DNA from 3 places in the Arthrobacter sp. GmRoot5-12 genome. Region 1 is predicted to be linked to each of the others. Evidence: riboswitches for the same ligand, from Rfam matches in the RefSeq annotation. Region 1 holds a riboswitch; each other region holds the start of a gene.

Region 1 (9,446 bases):
TTGGTGACGAAGTAGTCCGTGAAGCCGTTGACGCGGGAGGCATGCCGGGCCAGGACGGCGTCGTACCAGCCGCAGCGGCGCGGGCGTCCGGTGTTGACGCCGAATTCGCCGCCGGTCTTCTGCAGGTACATGCCCATCTCGTCGAAGAGTTCCGTGGGGAACGGGCCGGCGCCAACGCGGGTGGTGTAGGCCTTGATGATGCCGATGGAGCGCGAGATGCGGGTGGGCCCGATGCCGGAGCCAACCGACGCGCCGCCGGCGGTGGGGTTGGAGGAGGTCACGAACGGGTAGGTGCCGTGGTCCACGTCCAGGAACGTAGCCTGGCCGCCTTCCATCAGGACCACCTTGCCCTCGTCCAGCGCGGTGTTCAGGACCAGGGTGCTGTCGATGACCAGCGGACGGAGCCGCTCGGCGAAGGACAGGAAGTAGTCCACGATCTCGTCCACCACAACGCTGCGGCGGTTGTAGACCTTGACCAGGAGTTCGTTCTTCTGGCGCAGCGAGCCTTCCACCTTCTGGCGGAGGATGGATTCGTCAAAGACGTCCTGGACGCGGATGCCCAGCCGGGCCACCTTGTCCATGTAGGCGGGGCCGATGCCGCGGCCGGTGGTGCCGATGGCGCGGCTGCCCAGGAAGCGTTCGGTCACTTTGTCCAGGACCTGGTGGTACGGGGCCACCAGGTGGGCGTTGGCGGAAACCCGCAGCTTCGAGGTGTCCGCACCGCGGGCCTGGAGCCCATCGATTTCCTGGAAGAGGGCTTCGAGGTTCACCACGCAGCCGTTGCCGATGATGGGAACAGCGTTGGGGCTGAGAATGCCTGCCGGCAGCAGCTTGAGTTCGTACTTTTCACCGCCTACGACGACGGTGTGCCCGGCATTGTTGCCGCCATTGGGCTTGACGACGTAGTCAACACGGCCGCCCAAAAGGTCGGTGGCCTTGCCTTTTCCTTCGTCGCCCCACTGGGCTCCTACGATCACAATTGCTGGCATGGGATCCTCCCCCATTCGTTCGGGCTGCCCGGGTCCAGCCATCTGGTGGCGGGCCCATGCAGCGCCGTTCATGAGAATGCCCCGAACATACCGGCCTTCGCACAGCCGCAGCACGGCACGGCGAAGCAAGAGTTCCGGGGCTCTTACCACCCAAGTTTAGCCGATGGGGCACTTTGTCCACTGTTGTGGCCCGCCGCGGCCCTTTCGCAAATATGGGCCGCGGCGGGCGCCGGGCCTCCTACTCGTCCTCGGCCTCCCCCGAGGGCCGGGACGTCTGCTCGGCGAGCGTGTCCCAGAAGGAGGTGTCGGCGTCGGCAATGGATCCATCCGCGATGGCCGCGGCGGTGGAGGCCAGCGTGGTGACCGTCTGCTTGATCAGGTAACCATTGCTCCGCTGCCCCAGCGCGTAACCATCCAGGTAGTGGTCGGACATGCCGCGCATCTCGAAAAGCAGGGTGGCAATGCCGTATTCCACGGAGATGCCGTTGCGGCTGATGGTCTCGGCGCTGCCGCCCTGGTACCTGCCCAGGTGGCCCCAGCCGGTGGAGTCAACGTTGTTGAAGACAACGGCGCCGAGCCGCTTTGATTTCTCGACGACGGAGGGGTCGGCGTTCGGGGTGGTGGGGTACAGGATGGAGCCGGAAACCAGCTTGCCGTCGCGCTCGGCGCGGGTGCCCTGGTGGTGCAGGTCGATCATGTAGTCAATGCGGTACTTGCGCATCACGTTGTTGTGCAGCGCCTGGGTCTCCGGCTGGACCTTGGCCACATGGTCCCGGTTCAGGTCCACGCCCTCCGCGTTGTAGCGGGTGAGGTGGCGGTCCCCCTTGGCAAGGTAGTCGTCCAGGGAGAAGTTGACATCCCCCATGGCACCGTCCGCGTTGAGCATGGGCACGATGAGGATGTTCACGCCGTCCAGGATGCCTGCCGACTTGCCCGTGCCCAGGTGCTTGACGAACTCGAAGGCACCCTCGGTGGTGAGCTGTTCATTGCCGTGCTGCTGGGTCAAATACAGGATGGTGGGCTTGGCCGGGTCCGATGTGTACTTGACCAGGTGGATGTCGCGGCCTTTGACGGTCTGGCCGATGACCTCCAGCTCCATGGCGGGCTGGCGCGCATCCTGGTCCTTCAGGAACGAGACCATCTGGTCGTAGGTGGCCAGCTTCGACGTGGTGATCTGGCCGTTGCCGTCGTAGGAAGGCCCTTCGCCTACGGCGCCGGCCAGGGGCGCCGGACCTGCTGCGACGACAGCGAGCGACAGGGCGCCTGCGGCGGCGAGGGCCTTGAAAGAAGACAGGGATATTTTCACGTGCGGTACCTCTTTCGAGTGCATTGAGTGGGTCCAGCCGCCATGTCCCCCATCGCGGACTGTGACAAAATCCAAGCAATAATGCGAAATTCTGTCAATTAATTTGACAGTCGTATTTAATATCGGAAGCACTTCAAAACAATGCCAGTAACGATTGAAATGCCGAAAAAGTTCCCGCGCGGACAGCAAAATCACGAAGGCCGGTAATTTACCGGCCCAGCGGAAGAAGTGCCAAGCGAAAGACTCAGTGGTTCCGGATCATTAATCACGCCAATCCTTACAGCCGACACTTTGTATTCCCCTGCTTTGGCTGATACGTCAGCGGGTTTTACCCCGGCCCAGGGTTTGTCAGGTTGGACGTTTACGTGGACGGAGACGAGGGAGCTGATCGACGACAGCAGGTTGCCGACGGCTGTTCCCGCATCAACGACCAGCGCATCGATACCCGCCCCCACCTGCGGCACCAGGCCTGCTGTGAAGATCGTCGCTCGAAGGGCGTCCTGAATCACGCCATTGGCACCGTTGGTCAGAGTGCTGAGGATGATGTTCAGAAGGGTTCCGCCGATTCCGAGCCCCAGCAGCTTGGAGGTGACGAGGGGTGGAGGGGCCGTACCGGCCAGGAAGTCATTCAGCTTCAACGGGCCGGTAGCAACGACAATCTCGGCCACCGGCACGCCCAGGGTGCCCACCACAGTCACAACAGAGCGGGACTCGATTGTGGCCTCACGTATGGCCGCAGTCAAGGCATCCGCAACTCGAATCTCCCACTGGTTCAGGAGCTGGGTGACTTTGGCAGTGGCCTTCCCCGTCACGGTGCTGTCCAGGACCGTGTGGTTTGCCACTTGACGGTTAAGTCCCAGCGTCCCATCGGTGAGCGCTGCAATGTCTATCCGGACGGTACCGGCCGCGAGGTCGACAGCGACCGTATTCTCATTGTCGACCAGCGTCTCTTCCATGAGGGCGCGCACTGCGCCAAGGCTGGGAGCTGACAAAGTGGCCGTTGTGGAGGCCGAACTGTCCAGCAGTCCCAGAACAGGATCAAGCAAGGAGTTCAGGCCGCTGGAGATTGCGGTGGTCAAGGCACCGGGGGCAACCAAAGCCGTCAACTGGTTCGGCACATCGTCGAGCTGGGATTCTCCGCTCCTGCTGAGAGCCCCAATCGCAGGGACGCTGGTCCTTAGGTTGAGGCTGGCGATACCGTACTCCCGCGCAACGGCGGGAGTTGCAGCCAGCGTAGGCCAGCCGTTGATCAGGTCGCACGCTTGGACCGATGCGGAGGACGCCACGGCCCCGACGTCGAGGGTGACGCCGGCAAGCGACCCGGGCACGACGTTGCCCAGCGAGATCGTGGCAGCCTGCGGCGCAGTGTTGGCTCCGGTGGCCGTCCCGCCCACGTCCACAGCCCCGGACTGGTCAGTGACGAGCCCGGCGGCAGCGCGGGTTTGTCCGCTGTCCTGCGCCTGCGCCCACTGCGTATAGGTGCCCAGGCCACCAACCGGGAGCCCCAGCCCCAGGCCCGCCGTCACCGGATTAGCGCCAAGGGCCGTGACAGGCAGCTTGCTGATGAAGGCGTCCGGAACGCCTGTCACCGGAGTAGCCGTGAGAGGCAGCGGTGACACCGCACCGTCGACGTTGGTGACTGTGAGACCCTCAACTCCGGCTACGGAATTCAGGTCTGTGCCCAGCACGCTCCCCGTGAGCTGGGTGGCCGATGCCTCGCCGCTGAAGAGCGTGTTGGTGGCGCAGTCCCCCGGAGAGCCGACGCCTACGCTGCCGGCGGCCCATTCGTTGTCCACCCACGCCGCCGTGGTGACCGTAGTGGTTGCCGCCAGGCATACCGCAGCCGCCGCTGCTATCGCCAGGGAGGTGCGCGGGTTCCTGGCCGCGCGGTGGAGGAGGTTCCTGCGCGGAGATGTCATGATGTTCTCCCGGTCCGGGCCCTGGTTCGGCGGCCGGCAGCTACGGCCGCCGCGCCCAGCAGCAGGAGGCCGCAGCCCGCGAGCAGTCCCTGGAGCACCGCCGTCCCTGTGTTCGCCAGCGGTGCTGGCGGCCGCTGCCCCGGCGGGGTCACGGCGTCGTCAATGCCTGCAGCGGTGACCCCAATGCCCAAGGTCAGCGACGTGTCCGGTGGATCCTGCGAACCCGCGGGCCGGTAAAGGATGAAGCGGAGGTAAGGTGAGGGGCCGCCGCGCAGATCCCGCAAGGGAACCAGCACGTCCTGACGGTGTTCGGCCAGCGTCACCGGCGCTATGCGCGGCGTGGAACCGATGGGACAGCGCAAATCCCCGCCCAGGCCGCTGCTTCCCTGCCAGGCGACGTCGCATTCGTCCACGGAAACCAGGTAGGTCCCTGTGCCGGCAAGCCCACCGTCCGCAGTCACCTGCAGCGTCGACTCACCGCTGGGCTGGTCCACCGAAATGCCAATCTGCCAACTGAAGGACTCCCCTGCTTGAAGCGCAGGAAGGGCCAATGGATACATCGACGAAGAAAGGGACAGGAAGCCTGCCGCTCCTGTCTCCGGAACCGGAACCAATGGTTCGTCAGCCACCGCTGCGCCGGGCGCAGCGGTGGCCAGCAAAACTGCGATAACCCCCGCGGCTCTTGCGACGCGCCTGAAGCTGGCTCCCGCCATGTCATTTACGACCTTACTGTTGTGGTTTCGCCGGGGGTTCGTCGTCGACCTCCGCCTGGCCAGTTGCACCGTGTCTCGGCCAGTAGGCCCATGTCACCAGCACGGTCACAGCGAGCGTTGCTGCACCCAGGAACTCCGGCCCCCGTGAAGCCATGACCCAAGCTCCTAAGCCGGGAACGGTGATCAGCACCTTCTGCGCCGTGGCCACCTCGTAGGGCAACGGGTCATCCGAAGTGTTAGCGTCGCCGCGAAGCCTTAGCGACGCTGTGGCCCCCTCCACACTGGGCGGGTCAACTGCCACCACGCGGTGGGTCACCAGGGCGGTCGCCGCATCCCGGCGGACCGACACGACGTCGCCCGGGACGAGATCCTTGGCGGTGACCTGCACGGTCAGGGACAGCGCACCGACTGGATAGAGCGGCTCCATCGATCCCGTACGGAAAACGACGAAGGACGCTTTGAAGAAAAGGCCGAGGACCAGGGAGAGGATGCATGCCAGTCCCAGCAGGGCAACGACGGAAAGCAATACCTCCCTGAACCCCCGGGCCACGCTTCCCACACCCGGCGGGAGCCGGGTTCCGGACGGCACGGCCGCCGCCCGGAACCCGGACTCACGCCTGGCGGACATCCGAAGCACGGGTGGCGGCTACGACTGGCCTACGGTGCTGCTGAAGGTCCACAAGGGGGTGGTCCGCAATCCCTGAAGATCAACGCTTGCATTCGAAGGGAGCGTCATTGCGAAGCAAAGACTCACAGGTGTGCCCGCAGCTGCGTCCGTAGCTCCGGCCGGAAGGTTGATCGGAGTGTCCGAACGGGTGTTCAGGGTCGAGCCAACAGGAACAAGATCAGTTCCATTGGAGGAGAAGTTGGTGGCGTTGCAAAGGTCCTTGTCCACCTCCTTCTTCAGCTGGTACCGAAGAGCACCGTACAGCGCTGCAGAGTTGGTGGCTGAATCAGTTCCGTCGAGCCGGGCAGCCCCCGTCAGCGTGGCCACCAATGATTGGGACTTGTCGGAAGCCCGCAACTGCATCGGGGCGTAGACCGTCGACCCCGGCACGAGATCGTCAGCATTGACGCTGAATGTCAGGGCTCCACCGGGAGCAGTCGGCTCGTCAGCCCAAACCGCCTCGCTTGAAGTACCGGACCACGTGTTCTGCTGCATGTGGTAGACCTTGGTACCCGGGCCGCCGCCGTTCCCGCTCTGGCCGAAGACCCACTCGTTGTCCGTCCACGCAGCGAGAGTGAAGGCTGCGCCGATCCCCAAGACAAGGCCGCCGGCAAGAATAGCGCGGACTTTATTAGCCTTTTGCGAGCGCGGCTTAGCGCTGGTTGATTCAACCATGATTTCCCCCAAATTAGAATTAAACCCCGAACGGTAGGAACCGGGACACGGGTATGGGGGATTATCGGTATTTCCCCCAAAAGACCGATGTTTCTACATCATCATTACTTACTAATTAAAGTCAAGTCGGTGTATTAAATGTTATCAACTGTCGCTTTCTCCGGCGGAATCGTGCGGACGCGCTCCGACGGACGCTGCCGCGCCACATTATGAAACCGAGTTGCCCCGCCGCCACGCTGTCGCTTTAGGTGGGAGTGGACCATCCGGAGCGGCCGAGAGACCTGGCTCAATGACGCCGCAGCAACCACGTCCCGGCAGACTCCTGCCGGCCGAAGGTGCTACTGCCAGGACCGATGGAAAGGAAGATTCCAGCATGTCCCAGAACACCGACCATATCCGCGTGACCCACGCCGGTTCATTGCCCCGCACCCCTGAACTCATTGCGGCCAACGCCGCCAAGGAAGCCGACGGCATCACGCCGGAATTCCTGGAACTCCTCGAAGCCTCCGTAGTGGACGTGGTGCAGCGCCAGAAGGACCTTGGCATCGACATCCCCAACGACGGCGAGTACGCGCACACCATGTCCAGCTCGGTGGATTACGGGGCGTGGTGGAATTACTCCTTCGCCCGGCTCGGGGGCCTTGAGCCAACCACCGTGGACCGCTGGGCCGAGTCCGGCGTCCGCCGCTCGTCCCCCGGAAACGTTGTCCTGACCTCGTTCCCGGACCGGCGCGACCGGCAGGCCTTCAACGAGGCCTACAGCGATCCCGCATCCGGCATCCTCACCCACCGCAGGAGTGTTGCCCAGCCCAAGATCGCCGGACCGCTAACCTACACGGGCCAGGACCTGGTGGCCTCGGACATCCGGAACCTGAAGACCGGGCTCGCCGCCGCAGGCCTCACGGATGGCTTCGTGGCCTCCCTCTCCCCCGGCTCATGCGCGCGGGTAGCCAACGAGTACTACAAGAGCGACGAGGAACTCGTCTACGCCTGCGCTGATGCCATGCGGGAGGAATACAAGGCCATCATCGAGGCCGGCCTTACGGTGCAGCTCGATGATCCGTCCCTGGCCGAAAGCTGGGACCAGATCAATCCCGAGCCGTCCCTGGACGATTACTTGAAGTTCATCCAGCTGCGCGTCGAAGCGACCAACTGGGCGCTGCGCGGGCTGCCGCAGGAGCAGATCCGGCTGCACGTGTGCTGGGGATCCTGGCACGGCCCACACACCACGGACATCCCGTTCGCCGACATCATCGGCTCTGTGCTTCAGGTCAACGCCGGCGCCTATTCCTTTGAAGCGGCAAACGTCCGCCACGAACACGAATGGCGGGTGTGGGAGGACACAAAGCTCCCCGAGGGCAAGGTGATCATCCCGGGCGTTGTTTCGCATGCCACCAATGTGGTGGAGCACCCGGACCTGGTGGCGGACCGGATCGTCCGCTTTGCGGACCTCGTGGGCCGCGGGAACGTCATTGCCTCCACCGACTGTGGCCTGGGCGGCAGGGTGCACCCGCAGATCGCCTTCGCCAAGCTGGAGGCACTGGGTGAGGGTGCCCGCCGCGCCTCGAAGCGCCTCTTCTAGCCGCTCCCGCACCGACGCGCCGGCTGTGCCTTCCATCACCGGAAGGGGCGGCCGGCGTTTCGCTTGCCTGGGCTTGCTAAACTGGAGTAGGCCGACCAGGAGTTGGTCCACCCCAATCAACCGCCACTGATGTGCCGTGCCGCCGTGCGCCCATGTCCGTGGCGGCAGCAACGCCAATCCCCGCAGGAGATCCAGCACTTCATGACAGCCCTGGCACCCGAAACATTCCACGAACAGCTCATGAGCCGCCGCTACGAACCCAGCGTTGCCGCCGTCAACGAACTGTGTGATTCCCTGCAGGAGGCCAAGCCCGGAACCGTGGTGCCCTACGTGGACCCCATGCACGACGTGGAGGAATGCCGCATTATCAGCCTGTTCTCCAACATCGGCGAGGTGGATCCGTCCGGGTTCATCACCCCCGGCGACCAGGACGCTGTTACCCGCATGCTGGGGATCCAGTGGAAGCTTGGCCTGCGCCCGGAGTTCGTCATGCCGTGGAACGTCCACCCCTGGCACGTCCCGGGCGAACCCAACGGCAAGTTCACTCCGGACCAGATCCAGTCAGGCCTGAAGCCCCTGCTGAAGTTCCTGGCCCTGGTCCCCCGCGCCTCGGTGATCGTGGCGCATGGCACCGAAGCCAACCGCCTGGCCAACCTGCTGTTGAAGACCGAGGTGCCCCTCCTCTGGCGCCGCGGCCTGAAGACCTACAAGGTCCGCTCGCTGAGCGGCCGCGCCTTCGCCGGTTCCCCGGCCCGCCAGGAGGAGTACCTGGAGGACATGCGCACTGCCTATGCAGACGCCATGGCCCGCACGGGTATTGCCAAACCTTAAGACCTGCGCCGCTCAGCCTGTGGCATCGGACTCGGTAAACGAAATTCCCGGGGCCGATTCGTCTTCGGCTTCAACCCAGGTGGTGAAGTCGGCGTACGACATCCACGAGTAGTAGTCACAGAACCTGAGACGCGCTTTCTCCTGCTTTCCCACGCTTCGCGCAGCTCCTCCTTTCCGCCCCTGGCCCTTCGATTCTTTTAACCGAAACGAGGGACGGCGCATTCCAGGCCGGATACGACGGCGGGCGGTCACCTTCTCATTGAAAGGTGACCGCCCGCCGTCGTTCGCAGCCCGAACCCCTCCCTGGCAATCTGCACCAGGAAACAGTGCGGGCGTGGGCCCAGGGAGTTATTCGCCCTCGATGGCTGCCTTTGCCGTGGGGTCGGAATCGTTCAGGAACTTCTCGATCCGCTCCGGCTCTTCAGCCTCGCCGATGGCCGACGAGGCCCGGCCCAGGGAGTAGAGGGCCCGCAGGAACCCGCGGTTCGGCTCATGCTCCCAGGGGATGGGCCCCACGCCGCGCCAGCCGTTGCGGCGCAGCGCATCCAGTCCACGGTGGTAACCCACCCGGGCATAGGCGTAGGAGTCGATGGTGCGGCCTTCCGTCCACGCCTCCTCAGCCAGGACGGCCCACAGGAGCGAGGACGTTGGGTGCTTCGCCACCAGGTCCAGGGCCTCCTGGCCGGCCTCAAGCTGCGCGTTCACCTCGGTTTCGGCAGGCAGGAGAGTGGGCTCCGGCCCCATCAGGTTCCGGCGGAACTCGT
Region 2 (9,446 bases), 950 kb from region 1:
CAACACGGACAAGACGGGTATCCCGGCCCCGGCCAGTACCCGGGACCGGGCCAGTATCCAGGCTCGGCCGGGCCGCAGAGCAACCAGCCCCGCGACGGCTATACCCAGCAGGACTACTTCTCCGGCGGCTTCCGCAGTATCCAGCGGCCGCAGCCCCTGGGCGACCCGCAGCCGTTGCCCCACCAGTACGGCCAGCAGCCTCTGCCGGACCCCGGCTACGGTCCCCCGCAGGGACAGGGGTTTGGTCAGCCAGGCTTTGGCCAGCCCGGCTTTGATCAGCAGGGGTCTCAGCAGCCGCGTCCCGGAGAGCCGACGCCGGGACAGTCCCCAGCGCCGGCCACTCCCCCGCCGCCGGCAGCACCGCAAGGGTACCGCGCCCGCAAGCTCGCGGAACTGGACCAGCAGTACACCAACGGTGAGCTGTCCATGGAGGACTACATGAAGCGGCGCAGCGACATCATGAACGGCTAGTAAAAGGAGCGCCACCGGGCCTGCCCGGTGGCGCTCCTTTATGCGTTCAGTGCTCCTGTCAAGCTCAGTGGACCTGCGGGAAGCCCAGGTCAATCACCGAGGTGGAGGGATCCGGCCAGCGCGTGGTCACCACCTTGCCCCGGGTGTAGAACCGGATGCTGTCCGGGCCGTACATGTGGGTGTCGCCGAACAGCGAGTTCTTCCAGCCGCCGAACGAGAACGTGCCTACCGGAACCGGAATGGGCACGTTGACGCCCACCATGCCTGCCTCGACGTCGAACTCGAACTGCCGGGCCGCCCCGCCGTCACGGGTGAAGATGGCCGTGCCGTTGCCGAACTCGTTGTCGTTGACCAGCTTCACGGCGTCGCCGTAGGTATCGACGCGGACCACGGACAGGACCGGGCCGAAGATCTCGTCGTCGTACACCTTCATGCCCGGCTTGACGTGGTCCACCAGGCTGACGCCGATGAAGAATCCGTTTGAATCGAACTGCTGCGAGCGCCCGTCCACAACCACGGATGCGCCTTCATTTTCGGCCCCCGCCACATAGGAGGCCACGCGGTCCCGGTGCTCCGCGGTGATCAAGGGGCCCATCTGGGACGCGGGGTCCGTTCCCGGGCCGATCTTCAAACCCGCCATGCGGCTGGAGATTGCCTTCACCAGGTCGTCCGCGATGTTGCCCACGGCCACCAGGACGCTGACGGCCATGCAGCGTTCGCCGGCTGACCCGTAGGCGGCCGAAACCGCAGCGTCGGCAGCCATGTCCAGGTCGGCGTCGGGAAGCACCACCATGTGGTTCTTTGCACCGCCCAGCGCCTGCACCCGCTTGCCGTGTTCTGCCGCCCGCTTGTAGATCGACTGGGCAACGGGAGTGGAGCCGACAAAACTCACGGCTTTGACGTCCGGGTGCTCCAGCAGGACATCCACGGCTTCCTTGTCACCGTGGACCACGTTCAGCACCCCGGCCGGCAGGCCCGCTTCGGCGAAGGCCTCCGCGATGAAGACGGCGGCCGATGGGTCCTTCTCGCTGGGCTTCAGCAGCACGGTGTTGCCGCAGGCCAGGGCACTGCCGATCATCCACAGCGGCACCATGGCCGGAAAGTTGAACGGCGTAATGCAGGCTACGACGCCCACCGGCTGGCGGACGGAGTGCACGTCCACCCCGGTGGAGACCTGCTCGGACCGCTCGCCCTTGAGCATGTGGGACAGGCCGGTGGCGAAATCGATGTTCTCCAGGCCGCGGGCGATTTCGCCCTCTGCGTCGGAGAGGACCTTCCCGTGCTCGCTGGTGAGGATGGCGGCGAGCTCGGGCTTCCGCTGGGTCAGGATTTCGCGGACCCGGAAGAAGATGCCGGTCCGCCGGGCCAGGCTGGTGGCCCGCCAGGCCGGCAGCGCGGAACGGGCAGCCGCGATGGCTTCCTCTGTCCGTGCCGCCGAGGCAAGCGCCACCTGTTTCTCCTGTTCACCGGTCGCGGGATTGAACACTGGGCCGAAGCGGTCTGCGTCGCTGACGCGGGTGCCGTTGATGTAGTGCGGGATGGTTTCCACGGGGAGTCTCTTTTCCTGCGTTGCGTGGTGCGGGCTAGTTGGCGGACGGCGCCGGGTTGGCGGGTTCGAGTGAGCCGTCCACGAGCTTGATGATCATGGAGCAGTCCTTGCAGGCGTCACCGGCGTCAATAAGCCGCTGGAACAGCTGCTGGACGTGCCTGCCGATCTCCAGGGGCGTGCCGGTATCCTCGGCTGCGCTGATGGCCAGCCCAATGTCCTTGTTCGCCAGCTCTGTGGTGAAGGTGGGCGCGAAGCCGTTGTTCGAGGCTGCGGTAGGAACCACGCCGGGCACCGGGTACCAGGTCCGCAGTGCCCACGAGTCGCCCGAGGAGACAGAGGCAATGTTCCAGAAGACCTGCTTGTCCAGGCCCAGCCGGTCGGCGAGCACAGCGCCCTCCGCGGTGGAGGCCAGGTTGATGAAAAGCATCAGGTTGTTGCAGATCTTGGCCGCCTGCCCCGTGGTGGGGCCGCCCGTGGGGATGATGTTGGCGGCCATGGGGCCGATGTAGCCCGTGGCGTCCGCCACGGCCCCCTCTTCGCCGCCAACCATGAAAGTAAGCGTTCCCGCTTCCGCCCCGCTCATTCCACCCGACACTGGCGCGTCCACGAAGCGGAAGCCAGCGGCAGCAGCGGCGTCGTGCAGTTCCTGGGCGGAGGCGACGTCGATAGTCGAGGAGTCAATCAGCAGCGTCCGGGTGTCCGCGTGCGCCAGCACGCCGTCCCCGCCGAGATACACCGCACGGGCATGTTCGCCCTTGGGCAGCATGGTGAACACGGCGTCCGCACCATCCACCGCCTCGGCGATGCTGGCGGTCCGCTTGACGCCGCCTGCTTCAGCGGCTGCCAGGGCTGCCGGGTTGAGGTCGAAACCGCGCACATCATGCCCGGCTTTCGCCAGGTTTACGGACATGTGGCCGCCCATGTTGCCCAGGCCAATCCAACCGATAACTGCCACGAGTAAGCTCCTTTGCTTCCATTCCAGCCGTACTGCCGGCATGTCTGTCAACGATCACACCCTGTTAGAGTGCAATCAAGGGGAAAAATCACAGAGGCCATGTGCATTGCTGCACATCGAAGGAAGGACCGCAGTGGACCTGAGACGGTTGCCAAGCCCCGACGACCTGCTCATCCTGCTCACCGTTGCCCGCCTGGGCCGGTTCAACGCGGTAGCCGAGACGCTGGGAACAACCCACACCACCATCTCCCGCCGCATCCTCGCCCTGGACAGGCAACTGGGCGGCCGGACTTTGGAACGCAGCCCGCAGGGTTGGGAGCTGACGCAGCTCGGTGCCGCGGCCGTGGAAGCGGCAGAGGCGATCGAAGGTACCCTTGGCTCGCTGTCCGGCCTGATCAGCCAGGACCAAAGCACCCTCGCCGGCCTGGTCCGCGTCGCCACGACGGACGGCGTGGGAGCAGTGTTCGTCACCCCGTCGCTGGTGCGGCTCCAGCAGCAAAACCCGCAGCTGAACATCGAAATGCTCAGCGCCACCCGGAAAGTCAGCCAGAACCGGTCGGGCGTGGACCTGGAGATCGTGGTGGGCCGGGCGGACGTCACCACCGCGCAGACAATCTTCCTGAGCAACTACTACCTGCGCCTCTACGCCAGCTCAGCGTATGCCGCCCGGCATGGTCTGCCGGAAACGCTCGACGACGTGGGGCAGCACGGGTTTGTGTCCTACGTCGAATCCGCACTCCAGGTGGCGGAGCTGGGGCCGCGCTGGTCTTCGCAGCTTCCGCTGCCCAGGACGAGCTTCCAGGCCACCAGCGTGTTCGCCCAGGTGGAGGCGGTGCGGCAGGGTGCGGGCATTGGGCTGCTGCCCAACTTCATGGTGGCGGGCTGCGGGGACTTCGTGCCCGTCCTGGCAGCCGACTTTGAGCGCCAGCTCCCCATCTGGGCCGTTGCCCGCCCGGAGTCGCTCCGGTCCGCACCGGTCCAGGCGGTGATTGCGGCACTCAAGGCGGAAATGAAGGAGCGCTCCGGGGTGCTGGCGGGGTAAGCGCTGTTCTTGCGGACCCAGGCCCCCCGCACAAGTCAGGCCTGGAACAGCCGCCTTACCACCTGCCCGGATGCCAGCGCGTCCAGGCCCTCATTGATCTCGCTGAGCGGCCGGGTGTCAGTGTGCAGCAGCTCAACCGGCAGCCTGCCTTCGCGCCAGAACGCCAGGTACTGCGGAATGTCGCGCGCCGGCACGGCATCCCCCATGTAGGAGCCCAGCAGCCGTTTTCCCGCCCCGGCCAACTGCAGGGCCGGCACCGTCAACTGGGCGGACGGATGGGGCAGGCCCACCGACACCACGGCGCCTCCCCGCGTCACCTGCTCCAGGCAGGAGGCGATAACGCCTGCTGATCCCACTGCTTCAATGGCAACGTCCACACCGTCCCCGGACGCTTCCGCGATCAGCCGTGCCGCGTCCTCCGGCGTTCCCACCGATGTGGCGCCGGCGTCGCGGGCCAGCTGGTGCTTGCCTTGGTTTGGATCGATGGCAATGACGTCGGCGGCTCCGGCGAGGCGCGCTGCCATGACGGCTGACAGGCCCACGGCTCCGAGGCCGAACACCGCTACGGACTGCCCCGGACTTACAGCCGCGGTATTCAACACTGCACCCATTCCGGTGAGCACGGCGCAACCAAACATCGAGGCAACCGTGTCCGGGACGTCGTCGTCGATCACCACCACCGATTCCCTTGCCACCACTGCGTAATCGGCGAAGGCCGAGACGCCAAGGTGGTGGTTGATCCGTTCCCCTGCCGGAGTCCGCAGCAGTGCCGGCCCGTGCAGCAGGTCGCCGGAGCCATTGACCTCTGCGGCACGGTGGCAGAGGGCCGGCCGGCCGGCCAGGCATGCACGGCACCCGCCACAGCTCGGCACGAAGACCAGCACCACATGGTCGCCCACGGACACGTCGGACACGCCGGCCCCCACGGACACCACCCGACCCACCGCCTCGTGGCCCAAGGCCATGGGCAGCGGCCGGACGCGGGAACCGTCCACCACCGAGAGGTCCGAGTGGCAGAGGCTGGAGTAGGTGATGGCAACACCAAGCTCACCGGCGCGGGGCTCCGGCTGCTCCAGTTCCTGCACCAGCAGCGGAGCGGCCTCGGAGTAGGTCTGCTTCCCGTTGCCGGCCCCCGTGGTGGGGGCGGCGGGAACGGTGGAGTACAGGACGGCGGCTTTCACGGATCCTGCTACTTCTTGCGGGCGGCAAGGAGGTCGGCGGTGCCCTGGGCGTCGGCGGCGTCCACGTCGTGCAGCGAGATGCCGCGGGTTTCCTTCAGGAAGTAGACCGCGACGGCGGTAATGGCGCAGGCGATCAGCAGGTAGACCGCCACGGGGACGGAGGACTTGTAGGCGCCCAGGAGCGAGGCGGCGATGATCGGGGCCAGGGATCCTGCAACGATCGACGTCACCTGGTAGCCCAGGGAAACCCCGGAGTAGCGCATCCGGGTGGGGAACATTTCCGCCATGATGGCAGGCTGCCCGGCGTACATGAAGGCGTGGAACACCAGGCCGATCATGATGGCGGCCAGGATGATGGCATCGTTCTTGGTGTCCATCATGGGGAAGGCGAAGAAGCCCCAGGTGGCCCCCATGATGGCGCCGGCCATGTAGACGGGCCTGCGGCCAAACCGGTCCGACAGCTTGCCCACCATGGGCACGACGGCGAAGTGCAGGGCGTGGGCAAGGAGCAGCAGGAGGAGGATGCGGGTGGTGTCGGCCTGGACCACGGTTTTCAGGTAGGTGATGGAGAACGTGACCACGAGGTAGTACAGGATGTTTTCCGCCAGGCGCAGGCCCATGGCGGTGAAGACGCCGCGGGGGTAGCGCCGGAATACCTCAGCGACGCCGTAGCCCTTGTGGCCGGCTTCGACCTCTTTGCGGGCTTCGAGGAAGATCGGTGCGTCATTGACCTTGGTGCGGATGTAGTAACCGATCAGGACGATCACCGCGGACAGCCAGAACGCTACGCGCCAGCCCCACCCCAGGAAGGCGTCCTGGGTCAACGTGGAGGACAGGGTGAACAAGACGGCGGTGGCAAGCAGGTTTCCCAGCGGCACTGCCGACTGTGGCCAGCTGGCCCAGAAACCGCGGGATTTGCTGGGGCTGTGTTCGGCCACGAGGAGGACGGCGCCGCCCCACTCGCCGCCAACGGCAAAGCCCTGGGCGAACCGGAGGACCACCAGCAGTGCGGGAGCCCAGTAGCCGATCTGCTGGAACGTGGGCAGGCAGCCCATGAGGAAGGTGGAGACGCCTACCAGGATGATGCTCAGCTGCAGCAGCTTCTTGCGTCCGAACTTGTCGCCGAAGTGGCCAAAGACGATGCCGCCGATGGGGCGGGCCACGAAACCGACGGCATAAGTGAGGAAGGCGGCGATGATGCCATCCAGTTCTGTGCCGGCGTTGGGGAAGAAGGCCTTTCCGAACACCAGGGTGGCAGCCGAGGCGTAGAGGAAGAACTCGTACCACTCAACAACGGTTCCGGCCATGGAGGCCGTAACCACCTTCTTAAGGCCTGAAGCCTTGACGTCGGTTTCCTCTGTGCGCCTTGCGGCGGAGCTTTCCGTACTCATGCGAACTCCTTCGGCGTCGTCGTCGACACCACGGGGACCAATCAATGGCGGCCGGGTGTGATGCACACCACGAACGCACCGGATTCGATTGAGTATGGTCTGCCTGCGGTGCAACCTCAACGCCGATTAGTGCAGAAGGCATCTGCAGGAATGCACATGCGCGGCGCTAGGCCAGGAAGCTGCTCCGGAGCTGGCTGCCCAGCTGCCCGATCTCTGTCAGGAACCCGTCGTGCCCGATCGGCGCCTGGATGACGTGCACGTCCACGTCCCCCGGCAGGGCCTGGGCCAGCTCACGGGACTGCGACGGGAAATACAGCCGGTCCGAATCCACGGCGGCCACGAAGAACCTGGCGGTGGACCTGGCCAGGGTTTCGGCCAGGGTTCCGCGGCCCCGGCAGATGTCATGGCTCATCAGCGCCTCGGTGAGGGCGATATAGCTGTTGGCGTCGAAGCGCTTCACGAGCTTGCTGCCCTGGTGGTCCAGGTAGCTTTCCACCTGGTAGCGGCCGCGGGCGGCCAGAGCCTCACCCTTCAGGGGCGACTCCGGCGCCTGGGGTTCCCGGCCGAAGCGGCCTTCCAGTTCAGCCGCGGACCGGTAGGTGATGTGGGCGATGCGCCGGGCAAGTGCCAGCCCGGCTTCCGGGCAGGGGCCGCCGTAGTAGTCGCCGCCGTTGAAGTGCGGGTCCTGCCGGATGGCCAGGGTCTGGGCCTGCGCGAAGGCGATCTGTTCCGCCGTGCTCGCGGCGCCCACGGAGATGACGGCGCAGCGCTGCACCCGCTCCGGGTAGGTCACTGCCCATTCAAGGGCGCGGGCGCCGCCCATGGATCCGCCCAGGACAGCGAACCAGCTGCTGATGCCCAGCTGGTCAGCCAGCCGGGCCTCTGCCACCGTGCTGTCCCGCAGGGTGACCAGGGGGAAGCGGGAGCCCCAGGGGGCTCCGTCCGGGGCGGCCGACGACGGGCCCGTGGACCCGTAGCAGCCGCCCACGATGTTGACGGACACCACGAAGAACTTGTCCGTGTCCACGGGAGCGCCGGGACCGGCCAATTGTTCCCACCAGCCTTCTTCGTCCGTGTCACCGCGGGTCACGTGGGTGCTGCCGGTCAGGGCGTGCTCGATCAGGATGGCGTTGCTGGCGTCGGCGTTGAGCGTGCCCCAGGTTTCGTAGGCCAGCGTGACGTCCGGGAGGTATCCCCCGGCTTCAAGTTCCAGCCCTCCGATGGAGGCGTAGCGGACAATTCCGTGTTCGGGGATGGTGGTTCGGGCGACGGTAACCGTCATGGCAAGACCTCTTCTACGCGCTTGCCTGCCGTCGTCTGACCGGCAGGCCAGGTCCTCACCCGGGGCACCCCACCGCGGATGGAGGGTTGCCGGCCAGCAAGCCGGGGCTGTCACTGGCACTCATGACCTGGTTCGAGTGTACGAAACACCCCCCGCTCCAGGCCAAGAGTGTGACTGGTTGTGACTTCCCCGCTTGCCGGCCCTCCCGGCGTCAGCCCTGGCGCGCTTTTAGCTCTGGGCGCCTTTGGCAGCGCGGAAACCCGCTTCCAGGTCGGCCAGGATGTCATCGATGTGCTCCAGGCCAACAGAGAGCCGGACCAGTCCCGGATTCACCCCGGCCACCGCTTGCTGCTCCGGCGAGAGCTGGCTGTGGGTGGTCGACGCCGGGTGGATGACCAGGGAGCGGACGTCGCCGATGTTGGCCACGTGGGAGTGCAGCTCCAGGGCGTCGACGAAGCGCTTGCCCGCCTCCGCTCCGCCGGCAAGGTTGAAGGCCACGACGGCGCCCGTTCCCTTGGGCCCGTACTTGCGGCCACGCTCGTACCAGGGGCTGGAGGGCAACCCGGCGTAGGCGACGGATTCGACGTCGTCCCGTCCTTCCAGCCAGCGCGCCACTTCCGTGGCGTTGGCAACGTGGCGTTCCACCCGCAGGCTCAGCGTCTCCAGGCCCTGGGAGATCAGGAAGGCGTTGAAGGGGGAAACCGCCGAGCCAAGGTCGCGCAGCAGCTGGACGCGGGCCTTGAGGATGTAGGAGAGGTTGGCACCCAGCGCACCGTCGGCGCCTAGGTCGCGGGCGTAGACCAGGCCGTTGTAGGTGGGGTCCGGGGTGTTGAAGCCGGGGAACCGTTCAGGGTCCTTGCCGAAGTCGAATTTGCCGGAGTCCACGATCACGCCGGCAATTGCGGAGCCGTGGCCGCCCAGGTATTTGGTGGCGGAGTGGATCACGATGTCCGCACCCCACTCCAGTGGGCGGATCAGGTAGGGCGTGGACAGGGTGTTGTCCACGATCAGTGGCACGCCTGCCTGGTGGGCCACCTCGGAGATGCCGTCGATGTCCAGGACGTCCTGGCGGGGATTGGACACCACTTCACCGAAAAAGAGCTTGGTGTTCGGCTGGACGGCGTCGCGCCACTGGTCCAGGTTGTCGGGATCCTGGACGAAGGTGACCGAGATGCCGAACTTCTTCAGGGTGTGGGCGAACAGGTTGTACGTTCCGCCATAAAGGCTGGGGCTCGCCACAATATGGTCCCCCGCCTCCGCAATGTTCAGCACCGCGAACGTCTCGGCGGCCTGGCCCGAGCTCAGCAGCAAAGCGGCCAGGCCTCCCTCAAGGCTGGCGATCCGCTGTTCGACGGCATCCTGGGTGGGGTTGCCAATCCGGGTGTAGATGGGCGCAAGTTCGGCGAGGGCAAAGCGGTTGGCTGCGCTTTCGGCGCTGGGGAACACGAAGGACGTGGTCTGGTAAATGGGGAGCGCGCGGGCTCCGGTGGCACTGTCGGGCTCCTGGCCTGCATGGATCTGGCGGGTTTCGAAAGACCATCCGTTGGACATCTCAGTCTCCTATGACATGGGCCC
Region 3 (9,446 bases), 910 kb from region 1:
GATGATCCGGAAGAGGAACCTGGTGCGGACCATCACCCAGAGCAGCCCCAGGACCACGGCGTAGGCCACGGTGTTGAGGAGGATGCTTTGCTGCTGCAGGGCCGGGATGTTGGCCACGACGGCGATCAGCACCACGTGCATGATGAAGACGTACAACGTGGCCCGGCCCAGCGGGACCAGGAACCAGCCCAGGGCCCGGTCCACCGGTTTCCAGTAAGCGCTGAGGAATGCGTACGCAGCCACCACCAGGACCAGGACGTTGAGCAGCCGGCCCGGGGCCAGGTATGTCCGGCCGAAGAAGGCGTCATACATTGCCCGGTAGGACGCATCCGGCAGAAGCGCCAGTCGGACGTCATAGGCGTTGGCCAGGTAGGGGTTGCCCCAGGACAGGAAGGCCAAAGCGAACGCTGCCGTGGTGCAGGCAACCACCACCCACGTGTGGCGCGACAGCCACGCTGTGATGCTGCGCCGATGGTAGCCCGCAACCAGCCCAAGCACGAAAAGCACCTGCCACACCAGCAGCGGGAAGGAGTCCTCGAACTGCGAGGGCAGGATCCGGAACCTGGTCATGGCACCTGCCGCATACACGGCAACCGATACCGCCACGACCCAGATGGCCTTTCCGCGGTTCAGCGCCGCGAGGATCAGCGGGCTGACCAGCAACAGCACCACATAGAGCCCCATGACATTGAACTGCCAGGGACCGAACTGCAGCAGCACGATGGCCGGAAGCACCTGGGGCGGGACGGGGAACTGGAACAGCGATGACATGCCCGCATAGAGGTCGTAGGTCCGGCCGGCCCCGTTGTGCCCGGCGCCACCGGTCCCCTGGTCCACGAACGTGGTCAGGGCCTCGGTGTGGAAGAACGGGAGCAGGGACAGAAGGAAGACGCCGATCAGCACGGCCAGCGCCGTCAGGTAGAGCTTGCCGGCGCGGCGGGTCGTGAGGTCGACCACCTGCCCGAAGTCCTCCCTGGCCTTGGGCCCGTACACCATGCCCACCACCAGTCCGGAGAACAGGACGAACAGTTCCGCACCCGACACGAAGCCCACGGCCTCCTGGGTGAGCAGCTGGAACAGCGATGCCATGCCCAGGTGGTTCACCACCACAAAGACGATGGCCATCCCGCGCAGCAGATCGATGCGCGAGTCCCTGGCGGAGGGATCCTGGTAGCCCCAGGCCGTGGCTGCGTTGATCCGGCGGGGTATCCGCCACAGGGCCACCAGGAGGATGGCCATGGCGGCGGCAACAGTCCAGGCGGCAGCCCCGGAGAGCGTGTTGGCCCGGACGTAGGTGCTCCCGGATGCCACTTCGGTGACCGGCCCGGTGACCATTGGCGTTGCCTTCAGCCTGTCCAGGGCCGCTTTGGCGATGCCCGCCTGTCCCGTGAGCAGCCAGCTGATGCTCGCCACGCCGGTATCCCTGGTGCTGGTGCGCTCGTCCCAGACAACGGCGGCCGTCCCGGCAAAAGCTGGGGAAGTGGCAGTTCCCACCACCTGGTCCCACCAGCCCACCTTGATGTCCGCCTCCTGCGCGCCGCCGGACGCGGGGCTGTAGAAAGCAGAGGTCTGGAGGAGGAACGGCTTGTTGCGCCCCTCGGAATAGGTGCCGTAGAAGTTTTCGCCGCCGGAGGCCGTCAGCATGTCCTGGAGCTCGCCGGCCCTCGGCTGGGAGTTGACGGCGGGGCCGCCGGCCGTGTCGTCGTGATAGGCGGCCAGCCCCACCCAGTCCACTGCGTCGTCACCCGGGTAGTACGGGGCGTAGGCGCTGTCGCTTGAGTTCCAGGCCCCGTCGCCGTTCGTGTCCAGGAGGGAAAAGCCTTCGCTTCCGGGCTGCGGGGCATCCCGGTTGCGGTCAAAGGGGTAGTCCTTGCCCAGGTAAGGCGCCCACACCAAGGTGGGCCGGCCGCCGTCGTACGTCTTGAACGCTGCCGCCACAGCCCTGAAGGCCTGCCGGTACGCGGCGGGCTGCTGGCCCCAGGCCACCCAGCTTGCATTCATGTCCGGGGCGAACCGGATCAGCAGCTGCCCCTTGAGCCCGGACGTAAGGTCGCGCACCTGCGCTGCGAATGCTGCCGCTTCCGCAGTGCCGAGCTGGTCCAGGGGCACTGACGGCTTTACCGTGAGCAGGGCGTGGGCGCCTAGGGACGCGGCCTGCTGAAGGAAGCCGTCAAGGTCGTTCCGTTCCGAATCGCGGTAGGGGATGGTGATGTCGTGGCCGAAGACGGCCGGACTGGCACCAAGCCGGCCGCTGAAGCCTGCGGCGGTGTCCTCGCCCCACTCGAGCACCGCGCCCAGCCAGGGCTTTCCCTTCTCCGGCGTAGCGTCCGCCGCATGCGCCGGCGCAGCCGCCAGCAGGGCAAGGAGGCTGACGATGGCCGCGGCCAGGAACGCACCGATGGACGGCCGGCGGGTCCCGCGGATGGCGGCCTGGTGGCGCGATGTGTTTGCCCGCATGCTGACAGGACCCCCGGTGCTCATTGCTGTGACGACGGGGCGGCGCCCCGGTAAGAACTTTATCGGCCCCGCGGCCCCGGGCGGCACGTGGCGGGCCGCCCACCTGCGGCGATGTCCGCCGTCGCGCTTTCCTTCAACCCCGCGCCTCCCTTCAGCGCTGCTCAATTACGGAACATGACGACGGCGGCGGTGCGGCTTGGCGCGGCAGATGTTACGTTTTTGGGGAGTAATGAGTACCGGTGTGAAGCCCTGACTGGCCGGTCGGCAACCCTCCCTTTCGCGGCGGGGTGCCTCAGGTGAATACTCGGCATATCGACCGATTCGAGCTGCAAGCGTGAAAGAAGGAGATCCGTCGTGTCTGACGCACCTGCCCCTGACGAAAAATTGTCCTACCGCCTGATCACCGGCCCGGATGACCGTTCATTCTGCGAGCGGATCTCCACGGCCCTGGCCGACGGCTATGTGCTGCACGGCAGCCCGGCAGCCACCTTCAACGGCACCAGCGTGATCGTGGCGCAGGCAGTGGTCCTTCCGGCGGCAATCGCCTCGGCCGATGCCGCGGTTGCCACCGCAGTGGATGAACTGGACGCCGAATTTGAAGGCGAGTTCGACGGCGAGGGCCACGCATGAGCTACGCGGGAGACCTCACGCCCCAGGAAGCATGGGAGAAGCTGGAACAGGGCGCCATCCTGGTGGACGTCCGCACCGAGGGCGAATGGGCCCACATCGGCATTCCGGACACCAAGGCCACGGACAACGACCCCCTCTTCATCCAGTGGACCTTCCCCGGCGGCATCCCCAACCCCGACTTCATCAACGACCTCAGCCAGCAGGCGCCCGAGGACCGTTCAACCGAACTGGTGTTCCTGTGCCGCTCCGGCCAGCGGTCCATCGCGGCAGCCATCGCGGCCACCCGGGCCGGCTTCACCTCCTACAACGTGCTGGAGGGCTTTGAAGGCGAGCCGGACCGCTATGGCGAACGCACCGTCAACGGCTGGAAAAACCGCGGCCTTCCCACCAACCTCGGAAAGAACTAAGTGACCTTCAACCAAGACGCCCCCGGCTGGAACCCCGACACCCAGGCTGTCCGTGGCGGGCTGGACCGCACCAACTTCCAGGAAACGTCCGAGGCCATCTTCCTGAACTCCGGCTTCGTCTACGAATCCGCGGCAGCAGCTGAACGCGCCTTCACCGGCGAGGACGAACGCTTTGTCTACTCCCGCTACGGCAACCCGTCCGTGGCCACCTTCCAGGAGCGGCTCCGGCTGCTGGAAGGCACCGAAGCCTGCTTCGCGACGGCGTCGGGAATGTCCGCGGTATTCACCGCGCTTGGTGCCCTGCTGGCTGCCGGCGACCGGGTGGTGGCCGCCCGGTCGCTGTTCGGTTCGTGCTTCGTGATTTTGAACGAGATCCTTCCCCGGTGGGGCGTGGAGACCGTCTTCGTGGACGGGCCGGACCTGGACCAGTGGCGCGAGGCCCTCTCCGAGCCCACCACCGCCGTCTTCTTCGAATCCCCGTCCAACCCGATGCAGGAGATCGTGGACATCGCCGCGGTCAGCGAACTTGCGCATGCCGCCGGCGCCAAGGTGGTGGCGGACAACGTCTTCGCCACTCCCCTGCTGCAGCGCTGCGGTGACCTGGGCGCCGACGTCATCGTCTACTCCGGCACCAAGCACATCGACGGCCAGGGCAGGGTCATGGGCGGCGCCATCCTGGGCACCAAGGAGTTCATCGACGGTCCCGTAAAACAGCTCATGCGCCACACCGGGCCCGCACTCTCGGCGTTCAACGCCTGGGTCCTGACCAAGGGCCTGGAGACCATGAGCCTGCGCGTGAACCATTCCTCCGCCACGGCGCTCCGGCTCGCAGAGTGGCTGGAAGAACAGCCCGCCGTGAGCTGGGTGAGGTACCCGCTGCTCAAGTCCCACCCGCAGTACGACCTGGCGGCACGGCAGATGAGCGCCGGCGGTACGGTCCTCACGCTTGAGCTGGCTCCCTCCGGCGGGCGCTCCGGCAAGGAAGCGGCCTTCGCACTGCTGGACGGGCTGCGCATCATCGACATCTCCAACAACCTTGGTGATTCGAAGTCCCTGATCACGCACCCCGCCACCACCACGCACCGCGCCATGGGGCCGGAAGGGCGAGCCGCCATTGGGCTCAGTGACGGCGTGGTGCGGCTCTCGGTAGGGCTCGAGGACCCGGAGGACCTCCTCCGCGACCTGGAACAGGCACTCAAGCAGATCTAGCCGCGCGGGAAGCCTAGCTCCTCTGGGTCCGGGCGACGCGCTTCCTCACTCTCGATGCGCAGATTCCCTGGCGCGCACCAAATATGGGCCGCGAGGAGGAATCTGCGCGTCGGGAATGGATATGCGCGTCGAAGGTCAGCTCTGGCGGACCCGCAGCAGCTCGGGCGTGCCCTCCACGTCAGCTAGATCCAGGGCATCCCGCATGGTCACATTGACGGCCTGCCGCACCACGGCGCCGAACCCCATGTCCTCCGGGGGCGGTCCCGCCAGCGCCTTGTCCCGGGCGCGGCGCTGTTCGGCGGCTCCTGTTCCGCGGGCGATGATGTCCTCCACCCCCTGCCGTGCCAGTGCCAGCTCCCCCTGTTCGGACAGGACGGGAGCCAGGTAATCCACCAGGGACCGGACCACGTCCGCGGCCGGTGCGGGCCGGAAATTCCCAAAATCCAGGAGTTCACCGCTCAGCCCGGCGCTGCTGGCCTGCCACGAGGCCATCCGGAGGAGGACGGTGGGAACCGGCGCAGGATCCACGTCGGCCTGCCATTCCCTGCTGGCGGATTCCACCAGCGCCCGGACCAGCACGGCAATGAGCGCTGCATCCTCGGCACGAAGGCAGACGTCCGCCACGCGAACCTCGACGGTGGGGTGGTTGCGGGACAGCCGGGCGTCGAAGTACAGCATGCCCTCATCGAGCATGACGCCGCTTTCCAGCAGCCGCGTCACCACGCGCCGGTAGGCAGGGTACGTCCCGTAAATACCGGCCGGGCCCGCCGTGGGCCACCGGTTCCAGGCCTGGGTGCGGTAGCTTTCAAACCCGGTTGGAACGCCGTTCCAGAAGGGTGAATTGGCGCTCAGGGCCGTCAGCACCGCCAGCTTGTCGCGGATCCGGTCCAGGACCGCCACGCCCTCTTCGGGCGATTCGATGAACGTGTGCACATGGAAGCCGCAGGTCAGCTGCTCCTGGGCGGTGAGGCCGAAGCGCTCCAGCATTTTGGCGTACCGGGGGTCGGGCGTCGTGTGGGTGGTGGAGGCCAAGGGCGAGGTGGCGAGGGCCGCCACCCGGGCGCCATGCTTCCTGGCGGCCTGGTCCGCCAGGGCGCGGCCCGCGCGGATCTGTTCGAGCAGGCTCCCGTATTCGAGGCACGGACGGGTCTGGGTCTCGATCTGCTCAAGCTTCAGCTCGGCACTCAAGCCCATCTCGTCGTCGTAATCCGCCTGTTTTCCGGAGTGATGGACCTCCGGGTCCACGGGAAGATCGTCAGCCGCAACGCGGTGGCCGGCCAGGAGGGCGTCGGCCAGGGCAAGGGGTTCCCCGGACTCCGGATCAACGATCAGGAGTTCCTCCTCTACGCCAAAAGTACGCATACGAACATTCTGCGATACTTGTCCGGCATTCGAGGGGCCCCGGCGATTCATGACGAACCGTGAATGCTAGTCCTGGAAGTACTCCACCTTGGCGCCAATGGTGTTCAGGCGTTCCGCCAGGTCCTCGTAGCCACGCTCGATCACGTAGATGTTCCGCAGTTCGGACACGCCCCGGGCGGCGAGCATGGCCAGCAGCAGGCAGGCGGCCGGACGAAGCGCCGGCGGGCAGCCCACCTCGGCGGCGCGCCACTTGGTGGGCCCGTTGACGTAGATCCGGTGCGGATCCAGCAGCTGCACCTGCGCCCCAAGCCTGTTCAGCTCTGTCAGGTAAATGGCCCGGTTCTCGTAGACCCAGTCGTGGATCATGGTCTGGCCATCGGCGTTCGCGGCAATGACGGCAAAGAACGGCAGGTTGTCGATGTTCAGCCCGGGGAACGGCATCGGATGGATCTTGTCCTCCGGGGCATGCAGCTCGGAGGGCTTGGTGGTCACGTCCACCAGCCGGGTGCGGCCGTTGCGGGCCATGTACTCGCCCGAAATTTCCAGCTTCTGCCCCATCTGGCCCAAGGTGGCCAACTCGATTTCCATGAACTCGATGGGCACCCGCCGCACCGTGACCTCGGAATTGGTGACGATGCCGGCCGTGATGAGGCTCATCGCCTCGATGGGATCCTCGGAGGGGAAGTACTCGATCTCCGCGTCAATGTCGGGCCGGCCCGTGATCTTCAGGGTGGTGGTGCCCACGCCCTCGATGGTGACGCCCAGCATCTGCAGGTAGAAGCACAGGTCCTGCACCATGTAATTGGGGCTGGCGTTGCGGATCACGGTGGTTCCCGGCCGGTGCGCCGCGGCCATGATGGCGTTCTCGGTGACGGTGTCCCCGCGTTCGGTGAGGACGAAGGAGCGGTCCTGCGCGTCCGCCGGCGGAGCCTGGACCGTGTAGAAACCGGCCGTGGCTTCCACGGCAAGGCCAAACTGGCGCAACGCCTGCATGTGCGGTTCCACGGTGCGGGTGCCGAGGTCGCAGCCGCCGGCGTAGGGCAGCCGGTACTCCCGCGACTCATCCAGAAGGGGACCCAGCAGCATGATGACGCTGCGGGTCCTGCGCGCCGCGTCAACGTCCATGGCTTCCAGGTCCAGGACGGCGGGACGGCGAAGACGCAGGTCAGTGTCGTTAAGCCAGGTGCACTCGACGCCGATGCTGGTCAGCACTTCGACAATGCGGTTGACTTCCTCGATCCGTGCCAGCCGGCGGAGCACGGTGGTGCCACGGTTGATCAGGCTGGCGCACAGCAGGGCGACGCCGGCGTTCTTGCTGCTGTTGACATCCACGGCACCGGAGAGGGTACGGCCGCCCTCCACCCGCAGGTGCGTCATCTGCGGCTTGCCGACGTTGACGATGCTGCGGTCGAAGATCTTCTCCAGCCTCTGGATCATCTTCAGGCTCAGGTTCTGCTTGCCCTGCTCCATCCGGGCAACGGCGCTCTGGCTGGTGCCGAGCTCGGCGGCCAACTGGCCCTGGGTCCAGCCCTTCTCGCTCCGGGCATCCCTCAACATGGCGGCAACGTGCTCAGCGGTCTCCTGCGTCATACCCGCAAATATATCATAAATGAGTTAGGCGGGCCTTGATCGGGCACTGGTACGGGGCATCGGGGAAGCCTCTACCCACTGCATGCGATAGGAATCACCTGCGCCGGACCGCCAACATCAACTGCCCAGCCACACCATGTTCCAGGTCCCGGCGGCCAGGGCAGCAAATAGCGCGAGGCCGGCCACCAGGACACCGCCGGCCACCACCCCAAGGTCCAGCGCGCTGAACGTGGATTCCCGGGCCCAGGTCCGGTTGCCGCCGCCGAAACCGCGGGCTTCCATGGTCACAGCAAGCCGGGACGCGCGGCGGATGGCCTGTACCAGCAGCCCGAAACTCTGGCCCAGCGTGGCCTTCACCCGCTGGGCCACGCTGCCGCGCGAACCCACGCCGCGCGCACGCCGGGCCATCCCGATGGTCTGCCATTCTTCAGCCATGAGCCCCACCAGGCGCATCGCGGCGAGCGTTCCCAGGACAAAGCGGTGCGGCAGGCGCGCCTTCTGCGCCAGCGCGTCGGCAAGGTCCGTGGGATCGGTGCAGCTCATCAGGAGCACGGCCGGAAGGGCGATCGCAAAGCCGCGCAGGAGGAAGCCGATGCCCAGCTGCAGGGAACCTTCGCTCATGGACCAGATCCCGGCGTCGAGCAGGATCCGGCCGCTGTCCGGGGCCAGGATGGAGGTGCTCCAGCCACCCACGGCAGCGGCAAGGATCAGCGGCCAGCCGCGCTGCCACAGCAGGGACAGGGTGAGCCCGGCCAGGGGAAAGAGCAGAAGTTCAAAGACCAGGGCCACGGACGCCGAAACCCAGTCGATGGACAGCGCCAGGACGGCGGTGATCAGCAGGACGGCAGCGAACTTGCTTAGTGGATTGGCGCGGACCAGAAGGGCATGGTTGCCGCCCAGGGTGAGTTGCTGCCTCATGGCGCCACCGCTTCCGCCGCGGCCATCCGCAGTTCGGCCCCGCCCAAGGCCTGGGTGAATTCGGCGTCATGGGTCACGGACACCACGGCAGTGCCGGCATCCAGGAGCTCGGACAGGAAGGACGCCAGCTCGGCCCAAGTGTTGGCGTCCTGCCCGAACGTGGGTTCATCCAGGACCAGGACCTGCGGGCTGGCGGCAAGGACGGTGGCCACGGACAGCCGCCGCTTCTCGCCACCGGAGAGCGTGTAGGGGTTGGCGTCCACCAGCGCGGTGAGCCGCAGCCGCTCCAGCAGTTCGTCCACCCGATCCTCGCCGTGGCCCAGGTGCCGGGGGCCGAACAGCAGTTCGTCAAGCACCTTGCCGGTCACGAACTGGTGCTCCGGCTCCTGGAACACCGTCCCCACTCGGGAAATCAACTGATCCGCCTTCCACCGGTACGGGTCAATGCCGGCACCGCGGCTCAGGTCCATGGTGGCGGAGACCTTTCCGGACACCGGTTCCAGCAGCCCTGCCAGGGTCAGGGCGAAAGTGGACTTGCCGGCGCCGTTGGGACCCGTCACGGCGAGCGCCTGCCCGGCGCGCACCTGCGCGGCCAGGCCTTCCTGGACCGGTGACGGCGGAATCTTCCTTAAGCCCTTGCGTCGGGGACGTTCGCGGGCGACTCCCAACTGTTCGGCCGCGAGCAGGAGGTTTCCCGTGCCGGGGGCCGGGACCACCGCCCGGGCACGGGTTGCCGGGACGTAGCCGGGGACCCACACACCGGCGGCGGCCAGCATGGCCCGCGCCTCCGTGAGCACCCGGGCCGGCGGCCCGTCCAGGAGTACGGCGGGATCCGCGGCGGAGCCCGGCTGCAGGACCACGATCCGGTCCACC

What was found. Region 1 has a riboswitch for S-adenosylmethionine ahead of AC6JAM_RS05990 (cobalamin-independent methionine synthase II family protein). Riboswitches for the same ligand answer to the same signal wherever they lie in the genome.
Region 2: it holds a riboswitch for S-adenosylmethionine, as region 1 does, so the genes downstream of both, metX (homoserine O-acetyltransferase MetX) here and AC6JAM_RS05990 (cobalamin-independent methionine synthase II family protein) in region 1, are expected to answer to the same signal.
Region 3: it holds a riboswitch for S-adenosylmethionine, as region 1 does, so the genes downstream of both, AC6JAM_RS10285 (DUF1737 domain-containing protein) here and AC6JAM_RS05990 (cobalamin-independent methionine synthase II family protein) in region 1, are expected to answer to the same signal.

Annotation. Positions count from the first base shown of each region.
Region 1 is NZ_AP046056.1:1,336,012-1,345,457, forward strand. It holds gene AC6JAM_RS05960 (adenylosuccinate synthase) at 1-989, opposite strand, end outside; gene AC6JAM_RS05965 (M14 family zinc carboxypeptidase) at 1,228-2,319, opposite strand; gene AC6JAM_RS05970 (choice-of-anchor G family protein) at 2,487-4,214, opposite strand; gene AC6JAM_RS05975 (hypothetical protein) at 4,211-4,927, opposite strand; gene AC6JAM_RS05980 (S24/S26 family peptidase) at 4,941-5,555, opposite strand; gene AC6JAM_RS05985 (SipW-dependent-type signal peptide-containing protein) at 5,574-6,269, opposite strand; SAM riboswitch class I at 6,526-6,629, shown strand; gene AC6JAM_RS05990 (cobalamin-independent methionine synthase II family protein) at 6,643-7,851, shown strand; gene AC6JAM_RS05995 (uracil-DNA glycosylase family protein) at 8,053-8,682, shown strand; gene AC6JAM_RS06000 (hypothetical protein) at 8,695-8,835, opposite strand; gene AC6JAM_RS06005 (DUF3151 domain-containing protein) at 9,031-9,446, opposite strand, start outside.
Region 2 is NZ_AP046056.1:387,608-397,053, forward strand. It holds gene AC6JAM_RS01820 (hypothetical protein) at 1-471, shown strand, start outside; gene AC6JAM_RS01825 (CoA-acylating methylmalonate-semialdehyde dehydrogenase) at 536-2,020, opposite strand; gene mmsB (3-hydroxyisobutyrate dehydrogenase) at 2,055-2,975, opposite strand; gene AC6JAM_RS01835 (LysR family transcriptional regulator) at 3,115-4,017, shown strand; gene AC6JAM_RS01840 (zinc-binding dehydrogenase) at 4,053-5,198, opposite strand; gene AC6JAM_RS01845 (MFS transporter) at 5,207-6,589, opposite strand; gene metX (homoserine O-acetyltransferase MetX) at 6,756-7,871, opposite strand; SAM riboswitch class IV at 7,884-7,999, opposite strand; gene AC6JAM_RS01855 (bifunctional o-acetylhomoserine/o-acetylserine sulfhydrylase) at 8,100-9,422, opposite strand.
Region 3 is NZ_AP046056.1:2,249,688-2,259,133, reverse strand. It holds gene opgC (OpgC domain-containing protein) at 1-2,457, opposite strand, end outside; SAM riboswitch class IV at 2,683-2,798, shown strand; gene AC6JAM_RS10285 (DUF1737 domain-containing protein) at 2,812-3,087, shown strand; gene AC6JAM_RS10280 (rhodanese-like domain-containing protein) at 3,084-3,494, shown strand; gene AC6JAM_RS10275 (O-succinylhomoserine sulfhydrylase) at 3,495-4,703, shown strand; gene AC6JAM_RS10270 (glutamate--cysteine ligase 2) at 4,839-6,065, opposite strand; gene AC6JAM_RS10265 (UDP-N-acetylglucosamine 1-carboxyvinyltransferase) at 6,132-7,655, opposite strand; gene AC6JAM_RS10260 (energy-coupling factor transporter transmembrane component T family protein) at 7,773-8,573, opposite strand; gene AC6JAM_RS10255 (ABC transporter ATP-binding protein) at 8,570-9,446, opposite strand, start outside.